Linked DNA regions of Kribbella sp. NBC_01245. The protein of the gene in region 1 interacts with the protein of each later gene in a pairwise test. Links are inferred from orthologs where the notes say so. Each region holds a gene or a part of one and is shown in the gene's direction. Other genes may lie near its edges. The genes, in order: secA and secG.

Region 1 (3,704 bases):
TTGTTCGACTTCCACTACCGGATCGAGATCTACGTCCCGGCGGAGAAGCGCGTCCACGGTTACTACGTGTTGCCGTTCCTGCTCGGGGATCGGCTGGTGGCCAGGGTCGACCTGAAAGCGGATCGCGCCGGCGGCGTGCTGCTGGTCCAATCGGCGCACGGTGAGCCTGGGGCACCGCTGGAGACGCCGGACGAGCTGGCCGCCGAGCTGGTCCAAATGGCGGGGTGGATGGGCCTCGATTCGGTTCGGGTGGCAGGGGGTGGAGACCTGGCGCCGGCCCTGAGTATCGCGCTGCGCACCGCCTGACGGACTGTCCGTGGAACTTTTCGGCGGGTTCGCGCGTGGGGACAAGGAGAGGCGACTCACGCGGGCGGGGTGGGTTGACTCGTCTCGCCCCGTACCATGGGTTGCGCCCGTCAGACGGGCGGCCGTTCTGCCCTGCCCTGGGCCGAGGGGCTAACGCCCGCCGTATACAAGGCTGCAATAGTCAAGGAGTGGACTCCCCACGATGAAGATCGTCGACAAGGTCCTGCGGATCGGCGAGGGCAAGACCCTGCGCCGGCTCGAGGGCATCGCGAAGCTGGTCAACTCGATCGAGGACGACTTCGTCTCCATGAGCGACGAGGAGCTGCGCGGCCAGACGGCCGACTTCAGGCAGCGGGTCGACAACGGCGAGTCCCTTGACCTGATCCTGCCCGAGGCGTTCGCGGTCGTCCGCGAGGGCGCCAAGCGGACGCTGCACCAGCGCCACTACGACGTCCAGATCATGGGCGGCGCCGCGCTGCACCTGGGCAACATCGCCGAGATGCGCACCGGTGAGGGCAAGACGCTGGTCGGCACCCTCCCGACGTACCTGAACGCGCTGTCCGGCAAGGGTGTGCACGTCGTCACGGTGAACGACTACCTGGCGCGGTTCCAGGCCGAGTGGATGGGCCGGGTGTACAACTTCCTCGGCGTCGACTACGGCGTGATCCTGCCCGAGATGACCCCGGCCGAGCGCCGGGTGGCGTACTCGAAGGACATCACCTACGGCACGAACAACGAGTTCGGCTTCGACTACCTGCGCGACAACATGGCCACCTCGATCGAGGACTGCGTCCAGCGCGACTACAACTTCGCCATCGTGGACGAGGTCGACTCGATCCTGATCGACGAGGCCCGGACGCCGCTGATCATCTCCGGCCCGGCCGAGGACAGCCAGCGCTGGTACGTCGAGATGGCCAACCTGGTGAACCGGCTGCGCCCGGAGACCGACTACGAGGTCGACGAGAAGAAGCGCACCGTCGCCATCCTCGAGCGCGGTATCGAGAAGGTCGAGGACCACCTCGGGATCGACAACCTGTACGAGTCGGCCAACACCCCGCTGATCAGCTACCTGAACAACGCCCTCAAGGCGAAGGACCTGTTCAAGCGCGACAAGGACTACGTGGTCGTCGAGGGCGAGGTGCTGATCGTCGACGAGCACACCGGCCGGACGCTGCACGGCCGCCGCTACAACGAGGGTCTGCACCAGGCGATCGAGGCCAAGGAGAAGGTCGAGATCAAGGAGGAGTACCAGACCCTCGCGACCATCACCCTGCAGAACTACTTCCGTCAGTACAACAAGCTCGCCGGCATGACCGGTACGGCGATGACGGAGCAGTCCGAGTTCGGCAAGATCTACGGCCTGGGCGTGGTGGAGATCCCCACCAACAAGCCGATGGTGCGCGCGGACCAGCGCGACCTGATCTACCGCACCGAGGACGCCAAGTTCGACGCCGTGGTGAACGACATCGTCGAGCGGCACGAGACCGGCCAGCCGATCCTCGTCGGTACCACCAGCGTGGAGAAGTCCGAGCGCCTCTCGGCCCAGCTGAAGCAGCGCGGCATCCGGCACGAGGTGCTGAACGCGAAGCAGCACGCGCGCGAGGCCGCGATCGTCGCCGAGGCCGGCCGTAAGGGCGCGGTCACGGTCGCCACCAACATGGCCGGCCGTGGTACCGACATCATCCTCGGCGGTAACCCCGAGCACCTGGCCGACAAGGACCTGCGCGCCCGCGGGATCGACCCGGTCGAGCACGCCGAGCAGTATGAGGCGGAGTACCCGAAGGTCCTGGAGCAGTTCGAGCAGCAGGTCAAGGACGAGCAGGTCGAGGTCCGCGACGCCGGTGGGCTGTACGTGCTCGGCACCGAGCGGCACGAGTCGCGCCGGATCGACAACCAGCTCCGCGGTCGTTCCGGCCGTCAGGGCGACCCGGGCGAATCCCGGTTCTACCTGTCGCTGGAGGACGACCTGATGCGCCTGTTCAAGCGCGAGATGGTCGACTGGGCGATGTCGCGCAACGAGGACGACACGGTGCCGCTGGAGAACAAGGTCGTCACCAAGGCGATCGCCTCCGCGCAGGCCCAGGTCGAGGCGCAGAACTTCGAGACCCGGAAGAACATCCTCAAGTACGACGACGTGATGAACCGCCAGCGGCACGTGGTCTACAAGGAGCGCCGCAGCGTGCTCGAGGGTGCCGACCTGCAGGACCAGGTCAAGGACATGCTCGACGAGACCATCCAGGGCTACGTCGTCGGCGCCACCGCCGACGGTTTCGCCGAGGACTGGGACCTCGAGGTGCTCTTCACCGGCCTCCGCACGCTGTACCAGTCGGAGCTGACCGAAGAGGACCTGATCGAGGAGGTCGGCGGCGAGCGCTCCGGCCTCACCCAGGACTTCCTGATCGAGCGCATCACCCAGGACGCGCACGATGCGTATGCGAGGCGCGAGGAGGCGCTGTCCGCTCCGGCCATGCGCGAGCTCGAGCGTCGCGTGGTGCTGAGCGTGCTCGACCGGAAGTGGCGCGAGCACCTCTACGAGATGGACTACCTGCGCGAGGGCATCGGCCTGCGCGCGATGGCGCAGCGCGACCCGCTGGTGGAGTACCAGCGCGAGGGCTTCGACATGTTCGCCGCGATGATGGAGTCCATCAAGGAGGAGTCCGTCGCGTACATCTTCAACCTCGAGGTCACGGTCAGCGACCTGCAGGACGAGCCGGTCCAGGACGACGTACAGGACGTCGTGCCCGCCGAAGAGGTCGAGGACGTGCTGGTGCCGGGTGCACCGGTCGCCGAGTTCCCCGGCCGCCACGTCGAGCCGCGTCAGCAGGACACTCCGCGCATCCAGGCGAAGGGTCTGCTGTCCAGCCGTCCGCAGCGGCTGACGTACACCTCGCCGACGGTCGACGGTGACGACGAGGTGTCGACCCACGCCGACGCCGTCGAGGGTGGCGCCCTGGAGTACGCCGGCACCCCGCGCAACGCGGTCTGCCCGTGTGGGTCCGGCCGCAAGTACAAGCGCTGCCACGGCGACCCCCAGTCGGAGCACTACCAGCACTGATTTCGCCTTGCAAGAAGACCCGCCGTCCCTTTCATCGAGGGGCGGCGGGTCTTTCTATGCCGGATGGCACGATGGCGGTATGCGGACTTGGTTGATGCAGCGGTTCGGGGTCGCGGTGCCGGTGGTGGGGGCGCCGATGGCGGGGGCCAGTGGTGGGGCGTTGGCCGGGGCGATCTCCACGGCCGGTGGGCTCGGGATGATCGGCGCCGGGAACCTCGCGTCGGCCGACTGGATCCGCGAGCAGGGCGCGATCGCGGCCGAGAGCGGCAAGCCGTACGGCGTGGGGCTGATGGCGTGGGCGCTTTCGGAAAAGCCTGAGCAGCTCGACGCGGTGCTGGAGCTC
Region 2 (3,262 bases), 1.9 Mb from region 1 along the record:
GGCTCACCGAGGAGCCGCAGCGCCCGTACGTCGTGGTGCTCGGCGGGGCGAAGGTCTCCGACAAGCTCGCCGTGATCGACAACCTGATCGCGAAGGCCGACAAGCTGCTGATCGGTGGCGGCATGGTCTTCACCTTCCTCAAGGCGCAGGGCCACGAGGTCGGCAAGAGCCTGCTCGAGGACGACCAGCTCGATGTGGTCAAGGGCTACCTGGAGGCCGCGACGGCCAAGGGTGTCGAGATCGTGCTGCCGACCGACATCGTGGTGGCGCCGGAGTTCAAGGCCGATTCGCCCGCCACGGTGGTCGCGGCCGAGGCGATCCCGGCCGACCAGCTCGGCCTGGACATCGGTCCCGACTCGGGTAAGGCCTTCGCCGCCGAGATCGCGGCCGCCAAGACGGTGTTCTGGAACGGCCCGATGGGCGTCTTCGAGATGGAGGCGTTCGCCGGTGGAACCAAGGCCGTCGCACAAGCGTTGACCGAGGTGGACGGCCTGAGCGTGGTCGGTGGTGGCGATTCCGCGGCCGCCGTCCGGCAGCTCGGCTTCGCCGACGACGCGTTCGGCCACATCTCGACCGGTGGCGGCGCGTCGCTGGAATACCTCGAGGGCAAGGAACTGCCCGGACTCGCTGTGCTGGAAGAGGACTGACCATGGCCGACACCACTCGCACGCCGTTGATGGCGGGCAACTGGAAGATGAACATCAACCACGTCGAGGCCGTGCACCTGGTGCAGAAGCTGTCGTGGACCCTGCAGGATAAGAAGCACGACTTCGAGCGGGTCGAGGTCGCCGTGCTGCCGCCGTTCACCGATCTGCGCAGTGTGCAGACGCTGGTCGACGGTGACCGGATGAAGATCGTGTACGGCGCCCAGGACATCTCGAAGTTCGACGAGGGCGCGTACACGGGCGAGATCTCGGCCGCGATGCTCGCCAAGCTCGGCTGCAGCTACGTGCTCGCTGGTCACTCGGAGCGCCGCCAGTATCACGGTGAGGACGACGCGCTGGTCAACGCGAAGGCCACCAAGGCGCTCGCGGCCGGCATCACGCCGATCGTCTGCGTCGGCGAGGGGCTGGAGGTCCGCAAGGAGGGCCGTCAGGTCGAGCACACCCTCGCCCAGGTCGACGGCGCACTCGCGGGGCTCAAGCAGGACGAGGCCCGCAAGGTCGTGATCGCGTATGAGCCGGTTTGGGCGATCGGCACCGGCGAGGTGGCCACCCCCGAGGACGCGCAGGAGGTCTGTGCGGCGATCCGGGGCCGGCTGGAGGAGACTTTCTCCCCGGCTGTGGCCGATTCGATCCGGATTTTGTACGGGGGATCGGTGAAGATGGCCAGCGCAGGTGGCATCATGTCCCAGCCGGATGTCGACGGCTGCCTGGTTGGCGGTGCCAGCCTGAAGGTCGACGAGTTCGCCGGTATCTGTCGTTACTTGGACCTTCAGTTAGGCTACTCCTCGTGATTCTCGCTTTTTCGATCGTCGTGGTCATCTGCAGCCTCATCCTGACGGGGCTCGTTCTGCTGCACAAAGGTCGCGGTGGCGGCCTTTCGGACCTGTTCGGGGGTGGCGTTTCGTCGAGCCTCGGTGGGTCCTCGGTGGCCGAGCGCAACCTGGACCGGATCACGGTGGGCATCGGGCTCATCTGGTTCGCCTCCATCGTCGCCCTCGGGCTGCTGTACAAGCTCGGTAACTGAGGAGACGCTCCAGTGGCCGGTAGTGGCAGCGCAATCCGAGGTAGCAGGGTCGGCGCCGGGCCGATGGGTGAGGCAGAGCGCGGGGACTCCGCGCCGCGCCAGCGCATCGTGTTCTTCTGTGCCAACGGACATCAGACCGCGACGGTTTTCGCCGTCGAGGCCTCGATCCCGGAGGCGTGGGACTGCCCGCGCTGTGGCCTGCCCACCAGCACCGACTCGAGCAATCCACCACCGCCACCGAAGATCGAGCCGTACAAGACGCACCTCGCCTACGTGAAGGAGCGTCGCAGCGAGGCCGAGGCCGCCGAGATCCTGGCCGAGGCCGTCCAGACGCTGCGCGCCAAGAAGGCCCGCGGCGAGGTCTTCTACTGAGTTCGTGCTTTTGAAGCAGGTGTTTGAAGCGGGTCCATCCGGTGTCGGATGGGCCCGCTTCGCTTATGCGCTGAGCACCTGGTTGATGACGTAGCGGGCGTTGGCGGCCATCGTCAGGTTGGTGTGCTGGTAGTACGGCAGCTGGATGATCGCCATCGAGAGGGCCCGGCCCTGGCCGCGGAGCCAGGTGGCGTCGTCGACGTCGAGCGCCTCCCGGAACTGCGGGCGGGTGGCCGGGTCGAGCAGGTTCCAGGCGGGGATGAGGTCGCAGGCGGGGTCGCCGACACCGCAGGTTTCGAAGTCGATCACCGCGCTGAGGCGTCCACCCGCGGCGAGGAGATTGCCCGGCATGAGGTCTGCGTGGACCCAGCCTTCGCTGCGGGCCGGCTCGGCTTCGAGGGCGGCGTCCCAGGCTTTGGTGGCGGCTGGTACGTCGATGAGGCCTTCGCACTCGGCCAGGTATTTGCGGGTCTCGTCGTCCTGTTCGGTCAGCGGTCCGCCTCGGTAGGCGGCACGTCCGTCCGGCAGGTCGATCTGGCGGAACGCGTTGACGAACGACGCGAGGTCCTCGGCGAGTGCGGGTGACGCCTCGCCTTCGAGTGGCGGTACGCCGTCCAGCCAGCGGTAGATCGACCAGTTGAAGGGGTAGAGCTCCGACGGCTCGCCGACGGCCAGTAGATCCGGCACGTCGAACGGGAGCAAAGGCCCAAGCCGACGTACCAAGTCGTGTTCCTGGCGGACGCTGGGCACGCTTGACGCAAAACGCGGTAGGCGGACCATCTTGTCGTCGCCGAGCCGGTAGATCGCGTTCACCGTGCCACCCGAGGCGAACGGCCGCAGGCTCAACCCGGCCCATTCGGGGAATTGGGCCGCCAGCATTCGCCGTACCGTCGTCTCGTCGATCGTGATCTCATCCGTGCGCACCGGCCCATCCCATCGCGACGGGCCGGCGCTTGTCCAAAGGATTAGCGGCCGAGCAACGTCATGATGTGGTCGCTGGCGGTCTGGGCGTCGGTGAGGACGCGGTCGACGTTCGGCGTGGTGAGACGGCCCTCGCGCTTGAGGGCGACACCGTTCACGAAGACCCACTGGACGTTCGCGGGCTGGGTGTTGAAGACCAGCTGGCTGATCCAGTCGACTCGCGGTGCCATGTTGAGCGCGCGCGGATCGATCACTTGCAGGTCCGCCTTCTTGCCCGGCG

The links.
Region 2: the proteins of secA (region 1) and secG interact in binary tests that used the Escherichia coli proteins (3 or more experiments, as listed by UniProt). The link is inferred for Kribbella sp. NBC_01245 from one-to-one orthologs.

Annotation. Positions count from the first base shown.
Region 1 is NZ_CP108487.1:4,004,827-4,008,530, reverse strand. What follows is about bases 169-3,561. They hold secA (preprotein translocase subunit SecA), read left to right. Parts: upstream 169-508; coding sequence 509-3,361; downstream 3,362-3,561. Other genes in these bases: OG394_RS17730 (NAD(P)H-dependent flavin oxidoreductase), read left to right, coding at 3,441-3,561; OG394_RS17740 (winged helix-turn-helix domain-containing protein), read left to right, coding at 169-306. Also shown: more of OG394_RS17740, read left to right, coding at 1-168; more of OG394_RS17730, read left to right, coding at 3,562-3,704. UniProt on the Escherichia coli protein: Required for protein export, interacts with the SecYEG preprotein conducting channel.
Region 2 is NZ_CP108487.1:2,112,433-2,115,694, reverse strand. The notes cover bases 120-3,070. They hold secG (preprotein translocase subunit SecG), read left to right. Parts: upstream 120-1,452; coding sequence 1,453-1,689; downstream 1,690-3,070. Other genes in these bases: OG394_RS09330 (amidohydrolase family protein), read right to left, coding at 3,027-3,070; OG394_RS09335 (aminoglycoside phosphotransferase family protein), read right to left, coding at 2,125-2,985; OG394_RS09340 (RNA polymerase-binding protein RbpA), read left to right, coding at 1,702-2,061; tpiA (triose-phosphate isomerase), read left to right, coding at 650-1,456; OG394_RS09355 (phosphoglycerate kinase), read left to right, coding at 120-647. In the rest of the region: more of OG394_RS09355, read left to right, coding at 1-119; more of OG394_RS09330, read right to left, coding at 3,071-3,262. UniProt on the Escherichia coli protein: Subunit of the protein translocation channel SecYEG. Overexpression of some hybrid proteins has been thought to jam the protein secretion apparatus resulting in cell death; while this may be true it also results in FtsH-mediated degradation of SecY.